4 regions of the Pseudoduganella aquatica genome follow, and region 4 is predicted to be linked to each of the others. Evidence: predicted binding sites of a transcription regulator. Region 4 holds the regulator's gene; each other region holds the start of a gene.
The links. The regulator LexA, encoded in region 4, represses DNA repair genes until DNA is damaged. The targets are predictions, from matches to a motif close to ACTGTATNNNNATACAGT.
Positions count from the first base shown of each region.

Region 1: the regulator LexA is predicted to act here: its motif matches at 1,357-1,374, upstream of KT882_RS28990 (putative DNA modification/repair radical SAM protein).
Region 2: the regulator LexA is predicted to act here: its motif matches at 2,119-2,136, upstream of KT882_RS27915 (DNA topoisomerase IV subunit B).
Region 3: the regulator LexA is predicted to act here: its motif matches at 2,274-2,291, upstream of KT882_RS10665 (PA0069 family radical SAM protein).

Region 1 is NZ_CP086370.1:6,497,384-6,501,102, reverse strand. Features, by position in the region: gene dnaJ (molecular chaperone DnaJ) at 1-428, shown strand, start outside; gene can (carbonate dehydratase) at 544-1,230, shown strand; gene KT882_RS28990 (putative DNA modification/repair radical SAM protein) at 1,388-2,629, shown strand; gene KT882_RS28985 (UdgX family uracil-DNA binding protein) at 2,605-3,719, shown strand, end outside.
Region 2 is NZ_CP086370.1:6,255,505-6,259,223, forward strand. Features, by position in the region: gene KT882_RS27900 (hypothetical protein) at 1-187, shown strand, start outside; gene KT882_RS27905 (TorF family putative porin) at 203-958, opposite strand; gene KT882_RS27910 (response regulator) at 1,066-1,947, opposite strand; gene KT882_RS27915 (DNA topoisomerase IV subunit B) at 2,193-3,719, shown strand, end outside.
Region 3 is NZ_CP086370.1:2,431,887-2,435,605, reverse strand. Features, by position in the region: gene KT882_RS10675 (FMN-dependent NADH-azoreductase) at 1-428, shown strand, start outside; gene KT882_RS10670 (gamma-glutamylcyclotransferase) at 477-1,055, shown strand; gene KT882_RS10665 (PA0069 family radical SAM protein) at 1,093-2,250, opposite strand; gene KT882_RS10660 (methyl-accepting chemotaxis protein) at 2,413-3,719, shown strand, end outside.
Region 4 is NZ_CP086370.1:5,414,979-5,418,697, forward strand. Features, by position in the region: gene priB (primosomal replication protein N) at 1-144, opposite strand, end outside; gene rpsF (30S ribosomal protein S6) at 176-553, opposite strand; gene KT882_RS24185 (RpnC/YadD family protein) at 717-1,757, shown strand; gene lexA (transcriptional repressor LexA) at 1,856-2,512, shown strand; gene KT882_RS24195 (glutathione S-transferase family protein) at 2,528-3,154, shown strand; gene KT882_RS24200 (cystathionine gamma-synthase family protein) at 3,249-3,719, opposite strand, start outside.

The sequences.
Region 1 (3,719 bases), 1.1 Mb from region 4:
GCAACGGCGAGCCGGGCACCAACGGCGGGCCGCCGGGCGACCTGTATGTGGAAATCCACATCAAGCAGCACGCGGTGTTCCAGCGCGAGGGCGACGACCTGCATTGCGAAATGCCGATCTCGTTTGCGCGCGCGGCCCTGGGCGGCGAAATCGAAGTGCCTACACTGTCGGGCAAGGTGTCGTTCACCATTCCGGAAGGCACCCAGTCGGGCAAGACCTTCCGCCTGAAGGGCAAGGGCATCAAGGGCGTGCGTTCCGGCTATCCGGGCGACCTGTTCTGCCACGTGGCGGTGGAAACGCCGGTCAAGCTGACCGACAAGCAGAAGGAACTGCTGCGCGAATTCGACCGTGCCACGGTCGAGGGCGGCTCCAAGCACAGCCCGCAAAGCAAGACCTGGCGCGACAAGGTGAAGGACTTCTTCGAATAAGCGTCATAGCGCGTTGGAGATGATGCGCCGCAGCAAATCAGGTAAGATAGCAACATCCCGGACCGCCCCTTGCCAACCCGGCAAACGGGCGGTCTTCGCACGTATGAGAGGACATATGAGTGAACTAACCGTAAGCGACAACGTCAGCGTTTCCCCATTGGCGGACCTGCTGGTCAACAACCGTGCCTGGGCCGATTCCATGGTTCAGCGCGACCCCGAATTCTTCAAGCGCCTGGAGCAGCAGGCCTCGCCGGAATACCTGTGGATAGGCTGCTCCGACAGCCGCGTGCCCGCCAATGAGCTGCTGGGCCTGGCGCCGGGCGACGTCTTCGTCCACCGCAACATCGCCAACGTGGTGGTGCACTCGGACCTGAACTGCCTGTCGGTGCTGCAGTTCGCCATTGAAGTGCTGAAGGTCAAGCACGTGATCGTCGTCGGCCACTATGGCTGCAAGGGCGTGCACGCGGCCATGACCGGCACCCGCGTCGGCCTGGTCGACAACTGGCTGCGCCATGTGCAGGACGTGCACCAGAAGCACGAGCGCTACCTGGGCGACGTGCTGCCGCAGGGCCAGCGCGCCGAGCGCATGTGCGAACTGAACGTGGTGGAGCAGGTGGTCAACGTCTGCCAGACCACCATCGTGCAGGACGCCTGGGACCGCGGCCAGCCGCTGACCGTGCATGGCTGGGTCTACGGCCTGAAGGACGGCCACCTGCATGACCTGGAGATGACCGTGAGCGCCGGCCACGAACTGGCCGCCTGCATCAAGAACCGCCTGGAAAAGTACGCCGCGATCGCGTAAGCACTGCGCCGGCGCGTCCGCCAGGCCAGGCCCCGCTCCCATCTACAGGGGCGGCGCCTGGCCATTTTTACGCCTGTCCCGGTCTTGACCCGCTGTTCTGCCGAGCGTACCGCCGGAGTGCGATATACTGTTTATTTGTACAGTATCGAGGCCGGCAATGGAGCTCACCGACAAGCTTGAAATCCTGGCGGACGCGGCGAAATACGACGCGTCCTGCGCCAGCAGCGGCGCGCCCAAGCGCAACTCCATCGGCAAGGACGGCCTCGGCGCCAGCACCGGCATGGGCATATGCCACAGCTACACGCCGGACGGGCGCTGCGTCTCGCTGCTGAAAATCCTGCTCACCAATTTCTGCATCTACGACTGCCAGTACTGCGTCAACCGCCGCACTTCCAACGTGCCGCGCGCCCGCTTCACGGTGCAGGAAGTGGTCAAGCTCACGGTCGATTTCTACCTGCGCAACTACATCGACGGCCTGTTCCTCAGCAGCGGCATTATCCAGTCGGCCGACTACACCATGGAGCAGCTGGTCGCCATTGCCCGCGAGCTGCGCGAAACGCACCAGTTCCGTGGCTACATCCACCTGAAAACCATCCCCGACGCCGATCCCGCCCTGATCGCCGCCGCCGGCCTGTATGCGGACCGGCTCAGCGTGAACATCGAGCTGCCCTCGCAGGCCAGCATCGCGCGCCTGGCGCCGGAGAAGAACGTCCACACCATCAAGCTGGCCATGGGCGCCATCCGGCTGCGGCTGGACGAAAAGGCCGAAGAACCGAAAGCCCCCGCCTTCGCCCCGGCCGGGCAGAGCACGCAGATGATAGTCGGCGCCGACGCCAGCGACGACAAGCACATCCTCGGCACCGCCGAAACCCTGTACAGCAGCTACAAGCTCAAGCGCGTGTACTACTCCGCTTTCAGCCCGATACCGGACAGCCCGAAAAGCGTGCCGCTGGCGCCGCCGCCCATGCAGCGCGAACACCGGCTGTACCAGGCCGACTTCCTGCTGCGCAGCTACGGCTTCCAGGTCAGCGAACTGCTGCCGGGTGACAGCACGCAACCCGGCAACCTGGCCCTGGACATCGACCCCAAGCTGGCCTGGGCGCTGGCCAACCGCGAGCATTTCCCCATGGACCTGAACCGCGCCGACGCGGGCATGATCGCGCGCGTGCCGGGCATAGGCCTGCGCAACGCGCAGCGCATAGTCGAGCTGCGGCGCATGCGGCGGGTGCGCTACGCCGACCTGTCGCGCCTGCGCTGCAGCATGAAGAAGGTCGCCCCCTTCATCATCGTGGCGGACTACGCGCCCGCGCGCGACACCACCCCGTCCGAGACACTGCGCCGCGCCATGGCCGACGCCCCGCAACAGATGAATCTGTGGCCCGAACTGCAGGCGGGCTGATGGACGAGCCGTGCGAGCTGGTCGCCGTCGCGGACTTCGACGGCTGGCGCGCGGCGGCGCGGGATCTGATCGTGCGCCGCGTGCCGCCCGGCTCCGTACAATGGATGGCGCCGGGCGGCGGCGGCGACCTGTTCGCCAGCGCATCGCCTGAGTTCCCGCCATCTGTGCCCGGCCCGGCCGCCGCACCGCTTCCCGCCCTGCGCGTGCCGCGCGAGTTGATGGCGCTATTGCAAACCGCATCCTGCTACCGCGCCGGGGACCGCTGGGCTTTCCTGTACAAAGTCCTGTGGCGCTGGCAGCAGGGGCAGCAGGAGGTCATGTCGATGGCGGACGAAGACGGCAACCGCTTGCAAACCATGGCTCGCGCTGTGCGCCGCGAAGAGCACGACATGCACGCCTACCTGCGCTTCCGCGAACGCCCGGCGGGCGAGGGCGCGCCGCGCTTCGTGGCCTGGTTCGAGCCCGCGCACGACGTGCTGCCGCAAGTGGCGCAGCACTTCGCGGACCGCATGGGCCGCGCCACCTGGCTGATCGCCACGCCGGACGCCACCGTGGTGTGGGACGGCGCCGCGCTGCACGCCACCGGCGCGCTCGCCCGTAGCGCCGCCGATATCGAGGATGCGGGCGAAGCGCTATGGCTCACCTACTACCGCAGCATCTTCAATCCCGCCCGCCTGAATCCGGACGTCATGCACAGCCACGTCCGCGCGCGCTTCTGGAAGAACATGCCCGAAGCCGCGCTGGTGCCGGAGATGGTGTCGCAAGCTGCCGCCGGCGCGCGCCGCGTGGGCCAGGCCAGCGCCGTGGGCCGCCGCAGCGGCACGACGATTCCGATCGCGCCCGAGAAAGCCCAGCCGGAGCGCCAGCAGCCGCACACGCTGGATGAGTGCCGCCGCTGCGAGCTGTGGGAGCACGCCACGCAAGCGGTGCCGGGCGAGGGCGACAGGAAAGCGCGCATCATGCTGGTCGGCGAACAGCCGGGCGACCAGGAAGATCTGCAAGGCCATCCCTTCGTCGGCCCCGCTGGAGCGCTGCTCGATAGCGCGCTGGCGCAGGCCGGTGTAAAGCGAGACAGCGTCTACATCACCAA
Region 2 (3,719 bases), 840 kb from region 4:
CGCCGCCTTCACGGCGGAAGCTTACGGACGCCAGCGCACCGGCAGCTACATGCAGCTGGGCGCGCGCTACAGCCTGATTCCGGGCCGGGCCGATATCGACATAGCCTACGGCGACCGCGCCGGACGCCGCGGCGCCGAACGCTATCTCGCCGTCGGCCTGACGCTGGTCGCCTCGCTGGCCGACTGAGCGAGGCCGCCCGGCTTAGAACGCTTTGCTGACCGTCAGCACCAGCGCGCTCTTGCCCAGGAATTTCCCGTTGGCGGGCGAGGCGTAGGCGCTCTTGCCCGCGTTAGTGCCGATGACGGCCAGCGCGCCGGTGAGCACGCCGAAGTCCTTGGTGGCGCCGATTTTCCAGTCGCTATAGTCGGCCTGACTGGCGTTCTTCACCTTCTGGCGGCCCGCGTGCAGGTTGACGGTGTAGCCGCCGCCTGCATCGATATTGGCGCCCACGTCCAGGTAGCCGCTGTTCTTGCTGTCGACGAAGCCGAACAGATTGGTCACAGAGTGCGAGTACTTCACGTAGGCCGGGCCGTAGCCCAGCTGGCCGTAGATTTCGGTGGTGTCGGCGTTGGCAAAGCCGGCTACGTGTTTCAGATCATTGGACGGGTAGACATAGGCCAGCACGCCCGCGTCGTAAGACACGTCGGCGCCCAGCTGGCCGCGCTTGCCGGCGTACAGGTCCAGCTCCACGCCGCCATCGCCGCCCGCGTCCCTGGTCCACTTGATGGTTGAGCCCCAGGCGCCGGCGTAGAAGCCGCTCGGGTTGTTGACGTAATCCACGCCGCCCTGCAGCGCAGGCTTCAGGCGGGTCTGCGAGATGCCGCGATAGCGGTAGTCGGATGTGGCGGCGGCGTTGAAGCTGGTTTCATTGTCCGGCTTCTGGTCCTCGGCTTGCGCAGCGGCGCAAGTCGCAGACAAGGTGGCCGCGGCAGCGGCGGCGAGCAGCAGTTTCTTCATGGTGCAGTCCTTCTTTGGTGGCGGAAAACAGGAGCTGCACAGCTTATCGGGTGGGCCGTAAAAACAGTCTAAAAAGTGGCGCGGCAGATGTAAACGCCGCGTAAGGATCAGGCGATGCGCATCAGCCGCTTGATGGCGGCGCGCAGCGTGGGATCGGACACCGGCTTGTTCAGCAGGCCGGCGGCGCCTGCTGCGCGGGCGCGGGCGCTGTCGTAGGCGTAGTCCCGCGAGACCAGCAGCACCACGTCCGGCGCGCGCACATCCGCTCCGGCCTGCTCGCGCAGCGCGGCGCACAGGAGGTAGGGGTCGATTTCCGCCAGCGAGGTATTGATGAGGACCACCGCCACCGGCGCCAGCATCTGCGGCGCATCGGCGCAGGCGGCCAGTGCGGACGGCTCATCCGAGGCCCATAGCGCCGGAATGGCCCAGGGCTTGAGCAGCTTGGCGACGTGCTGGCTGAAGCGCGCGTTGCGGTCCACCACCAGCACCGCGCCGCGCCGGTCCTGGCCCGTGGTGCGCATGGCCGCGTACTCGGACGGGTCGGTCAGGTCGAAATCCAGCCGTTCGCGCGCGCGGCGTTCCGCCAGCGGCGGCAGGCCCGCGCCAGCCAGCCTGGCCAGCGCTTCGGCGCGGCGCTCCACCAGGCGGGCCAGTTCGGCGTGCAGGCTGTCGTCGTCGCAAGGCATGGGCAAGGAGGGATAAGGCAGGGCCGTCAGCAGGCCCGCCCCCTGCTCCGGCCCGGCTTGGGGCGCGCCCAGCAGCAGCGCCGGACGCACGTCGCCGGGATTGAGCGCCGCCAGCACCGCCAGGGACTTCAGCTCGGCGCCGTTGGCGATCAGCAGGTCAGGCTCCTGCAAGCTGTCGCCGGGCAGGAAAAAATACGCCGGGCCGTGGTGCGGCGCGCGCTTCAGCGCCGCCGCCAGGGCCTCTTCCTGCGCTTCGGCAAAGCCGATCAGGCGCACCGCGAACGGAAATTTGTCTGCACTCATGGCTCGCTCATGGACGATTTGCACCGCTTTTTCCCACGTATTGAGCTATTTAACCACAACTCCCCACCCTTTCCGGCGTCCAGTTTCCCGCCATTGCCGCCGGTTGCGGATAGAATGCGCAGGCAAGCGCGCCTGCGGGCGTTGCGCAGAAAGCACTTGCAGAGCAAAATAACTGTATATAATCACAGCACTTTGCAGCAAGCTGCCGCACCAATAGAGAACCGCACAACCTAGCTTGATCACGTATGGCCACTAAAAATCCAGTTTCCGACTACAGCGAATCATCCATCCGCGTCCTCAAGGGCCTGGAACCTGTCAAGCAGCGTCCGGGCATGTACACCCGCACGGAAAACCCCCTGCACATCATCCAGGAGGTGATCGACAATGCCTCCGATGAGGCCTTGGGCGGTCATTGCAAAAACATTATCGTGACGCAGAATGCCGACGGCAGCGTAACGGTGGAGGACGACGGCCGCGGCATCCCGGTCGGCCTGCACCCGGAAGAAAACGTGCCGACGGTGGAAATCGTCTTCACCCGCCTGCACGCGGGCGGCAAGTTCGACAAGGGTTCGGGCGGCGCCTACGCCTTCTCCGGCGGCCTGCACGGCGTGGGCGTGTCGGTCACCAACGCGCTGTCCAAGCGCCTGGAGATCTCGGTCTGGCGCAAGGACGACAAGGGCAACGGCTTCCACCACCTGGTGTTCGAGCACGGCGAAGTGGTGGAGCCGCTGAACTCCATGCCCGCCCCCAAGGACGGCAAAAAGTCCGGCACCCGCGTCACCGCCTGGCCGGACGCCAAATACTTCGACTCCTCGCTGATCTCGCAGGTTGAGCTGCAGCGCCTGCTGCGCTCCAAGGCCGTGCTGCTGCCGGGCGTGACCGTCACGCTGAACAACGCCAAGACCGGCGACAGCCAGACCTGGAAATACGACGAAGGCCTGCGCGGCTACCTGACCGAAGCGCTGGCGCAAACCTCCGACGGCGAAACCCTGATCCCCCTGTTCGAAGGCGCGCAGTTCGCCGGCCCGGACACGGAAGGCTTTGCCGAGGGCGAAGGCGCGGCCTGGGTGGTGGCATGGACCGAAACCGGCGCCGTGGTGCGCGAATCCTACGTCAACCTGATCCCCACGCCGAACGGCGGCACCCACGAATCGGGCCTGCGCGACGGCCTGTTCGGCGCCGTGAAGAACTTCGCCGAGATGCACTCGCTGCTGCCGAAAGGCGTGAAGCTGCTGCCGGAAGACGTGTTCGCGCGCGTCTCCTTCGTGCTGTCGGCCAAGGTGCTGGACCCGCAGTTCCAGGGCCAGATCAAGGAACGCCTGAACTCGCGCGACGCGGTGCGCCTGGTGTCCACCTTCGCCAAGCCGCCGCTGGAGCTGTGGCTGAACCAGCACGTTGAATACGGCAAGAAGCTGGCCGAGCTGGTGATCAAGCAGGCCCAGTCGCGCCTGCGCTCGCTGCAGAAAGTGGAAAAGAAAAAATCGTCCGGCGTGGCCGTTTTGCCGGGCAAGCTGACCGACTGCGAATCGAGCGACGTCACCCGCACTGAAATCTTCCTGGTCGAGGGCGACTCGGCGGGCGGTTCGGCCAAGATGGGCCGTGACAAGGAATTCCAGGCCATCCTGCCGCTGCGCGGCAAGGTGCTCAACTCCTGGGAGACCGACAAGGACCGCCTGTTCGCCAACAACGAGATCCACGACATCTCGGTGGCCATCGGCGTCGATCCGCACGGCTTCGGCGACTCGCCCGACCTGTCCGGCCTGCGCTACGGA
Region 3 (3,719 bases), 3.0 Mb from region 4:
ACACCGCCCTGCCGATGAACGCGGAGCTGAGCGCCGAGGCACTGCTGTCCGAGTCCCTGCTGTCCGAATTCCTGGCGGCCGACGTGCTGGTGCTGGGCGCGCCGATGTTCAACCTGTCGGTGCCGTCCACGCTGAAAGCCTGGCTGGACCGCGTGCTGCAGCAGGGCCGCACCTATGACGTGGGCGCGGACGGCCGCACCGTGGGCCTGGCGGCGGGCAAGCGCGTGGTGCTGGTGTCGACGCGCGGCGGCCAGCCGCACGAAATGCTGGCCGACCACCAGGAGTCCTACCTCAAGGCGGTGTTCTCCATCATGGGCATTGCGCAGGTGGACGTGGTGCGCGCCGAAGGCATCGCGCTGGGCGCCGAGCTGCGCGCGCAGGCCATCCAGGGCGCACTGCGGCAGGCTGCCGAACTGCGCCCGGCCTGATAGCGCTACAGCGCTGGGCAGTACGGCGCGGTTCGCTATAATTCAGCCATGTCAGCCAACACGATCGCGATCAACCAGCAGATGGACTTCACCGGTCACGCCAGCGTGTGGGTGTTCGGCTACGGTTCGCTGATCTACAAGGCGGACTTCCCCTACCTGCAGCGGCGCCCGGCCCATATCGAAGGCTGGTCGCGCCGCTTCTGGCAGGGTTCGCACGACCATCGCGGCACGCCGGCCGCGCCGGGGCGGGTGGTCACCATCATCCCCGAGGCCGGCGCGGTCTGCCATGGCATGGCTTACCTGATTACACCGGAAGTGTTCGGCCACCTGGATTACCGGGAGAAAAACGGCTACCTGCGGGTGGCCGTGGAGATGGCGTTCGACGACGTGGAAGGCGAGGCGGCCGAAGGCGTGGTCTATGTGGCGCGGGAAGACAACGAAGCCTTCCTGGGCGAAGCGAGCGAAGAAGAAATCGCCCGCCACATCGCGCGCTCCGCCGGCCCCAGCGGCCCCAATAGCGACTACCTCACCCACCTGGCCCTGGCCCTGCGCGAGCTGGGCAAGCACGACGCCCACGTCTTCGCCATCGAACAATACCTGGTGGAGCTGATCGCCTCGCGCACCTGAGTGGCGTGCTCACAGCAGCGGCAACAGCCCTGTCGCCTCAGAACAGATCCATCTGCCCCGCCGCGGCGGCGGCTTTGGCTTTGGCGCCGGCCGGGGGCACTACCTGGGGACGCTTGAACTGGCTGGCGTCGAGCTGGCGGAAGCGGCTGCCGCGCTTTTCCATGCCGAAGCGGCGGATCGCTTTTTCGGCGCGCTGGCGTATCAAATCGGCCCACACGCCCTCGCCTTTCATGCGCTTGCCGAAGTCGCTTTCGTAGTCCTTGCCGCCGCGCATGTCGCGCACGCGGTTCATCACGCGCTGGGCGCGGTCGGGGAAATGCGCCTCCAGCCATTGCTGGAACAGCGGGTTCACCTCCCACGGCAGCCTGAGCACGATGTAGTTGGCGTGCATGGCCCCCGCCTTGAACGCCGCCTCCATCACCCGTTCCAGGTCCGGCTCGGTCACGAAGGGGATGACCGGCGCAATGCTCACGCCGACCGGAATGCCCGCGTCGGCCAGCATGCGGATGGTGCGCAGGCGCCGCGCCGGGGCGGCCGCGCGCGGCTCCAGCGTGCGCGCGATGGCCGGGTCCAGCGTGGTGATGGTGATGGCGGCCGAAGCCTGCCCTTTGGCCGCCATGGCGGACAGCAGGTCGATGTCGCGCTCGATCAGCGCGGACTTGGTGATCAGCCCCACCGGATGCCCGCACTCGTGCAGCACCTCCAGCACGCGCCGCGTGATGCGCAGGCCGCGCTCGCAGGGCTGGTAGGCGTCCGTATTGACGCCCAGCGCGATCGGCTCGGGCACATAGGACGGCCGCGCCAGCTCCTGCCGCAGCAGTTCGGGCGCGTTCACCTTGGCGAAGATCTTGCTCTCGAAATCCATGCCCGGCGACAGGCCCAGGTAGCTGTGCGTGGGCCGCGCAAAGCAGTAAATGCAGCCGTGCTCGCAGCCCCGGTAGGGATTGAGCGACACGTCGAAGGGCACGTCCGGCGAACTGTTGCGGGTGAGGATGGATTTGGCGATCTCGTCCGTGACGTGCGTCTTCCACACGCGCGGCTCGCCGTCCTCCTCCTGCTCCCAGCCATCATCGAACTGCTCGCGGCCGTGCATTTCGTAGCGGCCCTGCAGATTGCTGACCGCGCCGCGCCCTTTCTGCGCCCGCAGCGGCGCCGGCGGCAGCATGGCTTGCCCTTCAAGCTGTTCGTCGTCCATGGTGCCCTCGATGGTGGTTGAATACTGTGTTTATATACAGTATTCTATGCCTGATGGCGCGTCGGCGCAATGGTGGATATTGGTGATAATTGGAGAGAATGTGTCGCAAGGCGGCAGCGCATAATTAACGAGGTCACCCGATAAAACCGACAGGGAATTCCCATGCTGAAAAACCTGAAGATCGCCACCCGCCTCGGCTTAGGCTTTGGCAGCGTTGTTGTGCTGCTATTGATTTTGTCCGTCATCAGTGTCCAGCGCCTGGGCACGGTCAACGAAAGCAGCCGCGTCATGTACGAGGAGCACTATGCCAAGGTCGTCCTGATCAACGAGGTATTGAAAGACAGCATGGACAACGCGCGCCAGATGCGCAATATGCTGCTCTCCAGCAGCGACGCCGAGGTCGACAAGTACCGCCGCCTGGTGGACACCAATCGCGGCGAGATGAACGAAGGCCTGGCCAAAGTGCAAAAGCTGCTCAGCACGGAAGCGGGCAAGCAGATGTACAAGACCATCCTCGACAAGCGCGAGCTGGTGGCGGCCAAGTACGAGCCCTTCTACGCGCTGGTGAAGTCGGACCGCAAGGGCGCGATCGACTACCTGAAAACCGAGTTCGCCCCCACCAACGACCAGTTCTGGCAGGCGCTCGAGGCCTTGGCCAAATCGCAAGGCGAGCTGATGGACAAGGCCGCCGACGATGCCACCGCCACCTATGAATCCACCCGCACGCTGGTAATCGCACTGGCAGCCGGGGCCATACTGCTGGCGGTGGGGATCGCGGCCTGGATCACCCTCAGCATCGTGCGGCCGATCCGGCAGGCGGTGCAGGTGGCCGAGCGGCTGGAGGCCGGCGACCTGTCGATCGACATCAAGGACGAGTCCAGGGACGAAACCGGCCAGCTGCTGCGCGCCATGCGCAACCTGGTGGCCAAGCTGAACCAGGTGATCTCCGGCCAGAAACGCGCGGTGGAAGCGGCCAACCGGGGCAATTTCGAGGTCCGCATCGACTTGACCGGCCTGCAGGGCTTCCAGCAGGAACTGGGCGCGGGCCTGAACCAGCTGATGGAGACCACCGGCGCCAGCATTGCCGACGTGGTGCGCGTGATGGGGGCGCTGTCGGAAGGCGACCTGAGCAAGACCATCACCAAGCCCTACGAGGGCGAATTCGACGAGCTGAAGCGCTTTGCCAACAACACCGTGAACAAGCTGAGCCAGGTGATCGAGGGCCAGCAGCGCGTGGTGGGCGCGGCCAACCAGGGCAACTTCGAAGCGCGCGTGGAGCTGACCGGGCTGCAGGGCTTCCAGAAGGAGCTGGGCGAAGGCCTGAACCGGCTGATGGCCACCACCGGCGCCAGCATTGCGGACGTGGTGCGCGTGATGGGCGCGCTGGCGGACGGCGACCTGAGCAAGACCATAGACAAGCAGTACGAGGGCAGTTTCGCCGAACTGAAGGAATACGCCAACAACACCAT
Region 4 (3,719 bases):
CTCGAATTCGGTCAAACGGGCGATGCCTGCCTCCATCTGCTGCGAGCTGTGCTGCAAGACTGCAGTCACGATCGGCATGCCGGCGGGGGTGTACCTGATGGTGTCCCGTTCGGTGATGAGGGCGTTTACCTGTAGCTGGTTCAGTTCAGTTCCTGGTCAATGAAAAACTTGACCCTTAGGCCGCTGCAGCTGCTTGGGCTTCGGCGCGATGGCTCTTGGCCGCGTCTTCACGTTGTACCGATTTCATCATCGGCGAAGGAGCGGTTTCCGCTTTCTTCATTTTCACGGTCAGGTGACGCAGAACAGCATCATTGAATTTGAATGCGGTTTCCAGCTCGACCAGGGTCTCGTTGTCGCACTCGATGTTCATGCAGATGTAGTGTGCTTTAGCCAGTTTCTGGATCGAGTAAGCCATTTGACGGCGGCCCCAATCTTCCACGCGATGTACATTACCGCCGCGCGAGGTCACGCTGGCTTTGTAACGTTCGATCATCGCGGGCACTTGCTCGCTTTGGTCCGGATGGACGATAAATACGATTTCATAGTGACGCATGAAAACTCCCTTAAGGACTGTGAATATAGCCCACCCCGGCGTCAAGACGGGTGTGGGAAGAGGTAAGCCCGCGACTATAGCGCCTTTCCGCTGAAAAATCAAGCAGCCGCCCAGCTTGCGCTTGCGCAAGGCCGGCAGCCCCGGCGACAGGCATGCTGACCCCATGAGCCCAGCCACCGACGACTACGACACGCCCTGGAAAAACGCCGTGATGGCGTATTTCCGCGAATTCATGGCGTTCTTCTTCCCGCGCGTCCATGACGCCATCGACTGGCGCCGGGATTACAGCTTCCTTGACCAGGAGCTGGCCCAGGTGGTGCGCGACGCCAGGCTCGGCAAGCGCAGGATAGACAAACTGGTGCGCGTCACCGGCAAGGACGGCGATGCCAGGCTGCTCTACCTGCACCTGGCGATCCAGCGCGCCAGGGAAAAAGACTTCGCCGAACGCATCTTTACCTACTACTACCGCCTCTACGACCGTTTCCGCTGCCCGATCGCGACGCTGGTGGTACTGGCCGACCCGTCCCCCTCTTGGCGGCCGGACTGCTTCCAATGCGAACTGTTCGGCTGCGAAGCCGCCATATATTTCCCCACAGTCAAATTGCTGGACTTCTGGCCGCATCTGGACCGGCTACTGGCCAGCAACAACGCTTTCGCCCTGCTGACCGCCGCCCACCTGATGACGCTGCGCACCCGCCACGAGCCCAGGAAACGCTTCGAATCCAAGGCAATGCTGACCTCATTAATGTATGCGCGGCATTGGGACCCGCAACGCATACTCGATCTTTTCAATGTACTAGACTGGATGATGAAGATCCCCGGCGACTTGCAAGACCAGCTGGCCGTGCGGATTGACGAACTCAACAGGAGCAAGGAAATGCCGTTCGAGAACCTTATGATACGCATGGCCAAAGACCGGGCCCGCAAAGAAGGCTTGGAGGAAGGCAGAGAAGTGGGTTTGCAGGAAGGCCGGGAGGTGGGTTTGCAGGAGGGTCGGGAGGTGGGTTTGCAGGAGGGTCGGGAGGAAGGCCGCGAGGAAGGCCGGCGCGCCGTGGTGCGCAAGCTGCTGCAGCTGCGTTTCGGGCCACTTTCCGCCAGTGCCGAACTGCGCATCTCCCACGCCAAACCGGAAGAATTGAATACTTGGGAAGACAAAATACTGCAGGCAGGCTCGCTGGAGGAGGTCATCGGGCCGATTGCATGAAAATATTTCGCACATATCAACAAAATCCCTTGCATTAGCTCGCGCACTGTACAAAAATACAGTCTGTCTATATCCACAGCTCTCAGAGCTAACGCACCATGATCAAGCTCACCGCACGCCAGGAACAAATTCTCAATCTGATCAAGGATGCCATCGACAATACCGGCTTCCCTCCCACCCGCGCCGAAATCGCCAACGAGCTGGGCTTCAAATCGGCCAACGCCGCCGAGGAACACCTGCAGGCCCTGGCGCGCAAGGGCGCCATCGAGATCGCCGCCGGCACCTCGCGCGGCATTCGCCTGCTGGGTGCGCACGCCGAATCGGCCGCCACCAAACTGGCGCACGCCGCCGCTGCCGCCGCATCCAATATGATGTCGCTGCCGCTGATCGGCCGCGTGGCCGCCGGCTCGCCCATCCTGGCCCAGGAAAACCTGGAAACCAGCTACAGCGTAGACCCTTCCCTGTTCTCAGCCAAGCCCGACTACCTGCTGAAAGTGCGCGGCGAGTCGATGCGCGACATCGGCATCATGGACGGCGACCTGCTGGCCGTCAAAAAGGTGGACAGCGCCAAGAACGGCCAGATCGTGGTGGCCCGCATCGGCAACGAAGTCACGGTCAAGCGCTACAAGAAGACCGGTTCGACCGTCGAACTGTTCCCTGAAAACCCGGATTTCAAAGTGATCACCGTTGATCCGGAAGCGGAGGAGTTCGCACTGGAAGGCCTGGCGGTCGGCCTGCTCCGCAGCTGGCATTAACCGGCGGACGGCAGCATGGCGAGCTTCAAGCTTTACGGCAATTGCGAGTCCGGCCACAGCTACAAGGTCAAGCTGGCCATGGAAGTGGCCGGCGTGCCGCATGAGTACGAGGAAATCGATCTGCGCCTGGAGCGCGCCGCGCGCCCCGAGCCTTTCCGCAGCCTGGCCAAATATGGCGAGGTGCCGCTGCTGGTGCATGGGGACCGCGCCTATGTGCAGTCCAACGCCATCCTGCTGCACCTGGCGGAACATCTGAAAGCCTACGGCGGTGAAACGCAGCAGCGCCTGGAGCGCGTGCGCGAGTGGCTGTTCTGGGAAGCGAACCGCATCGGTTTCTCCATGGCGCACCTGCGCTACGGCCAGAAGTTCGATCCCGAGGCTTACGCAGGCACCGTGCTGCCCTGGTTCCGCAACCGTTTCAACGCGGACATCGAGCGCCTGGACAATGAACTGGCCGACGGCCGCGCCTTCCTGCTCGATGACAGCGTCAGCATGGCGGACTTTTCCATCTGCGGTTATTTGTACTGGCCCGAACAGGCCAATGTGAACTACCCGCCGCGCGTACAGGCCTGGCTGGACCGCATCGCGGCCCTGCCCGGCTGGCGCCATCCTTATCAGATGGAAGGCGCGCAGCCCTGGTAAGCATGGCGGGTTACGGCGTTCCGCCTAACCCGTCCTACCAGTCCAGCCCCGCAACGTAGGGCGGGCTAGGTGCGCAGCACCGTAACCCGCCGCCTTAGCAGGCCTCCAGCGCGCAGCTGAAATCTTCCAGCAAATCGGCCGTATCCTCGATGCCGACGGACACGCGTATCAGCGACTCCGCGATGCCCATCGACGCGCGGCGTTCCGCACCCATCTCGTAGAAAATGGTGTGCGCCACCGGAATGATCAGCGTGCGCGTATCGCCCAGGTTGGAGGCCGGAATCGCCAGCCTCAGTCGGTTCAGGAAATCGAAGCAGTCGATGCCGTCCTTCAGCTCAAAGCTCAGCAGCGAACCGTGCGCGCGGAACAGTGCCGAGGCAATGGCGTACTGCGGGTGCGACTGAAGACCCGGGTAGTACACCGCCGCCACGCGCTCGTCCGCTTCCAGCAACTCGGCCAGCGCCTTGGCGTTGGCGCAGGTGCGCTCCATGCGCAGCGCCAGCGTCTCCGCGCCCACGGCGATGTGGTGCGCCGCTTCCGGTCCCAGCGAGGCGCCGAAGTCGCG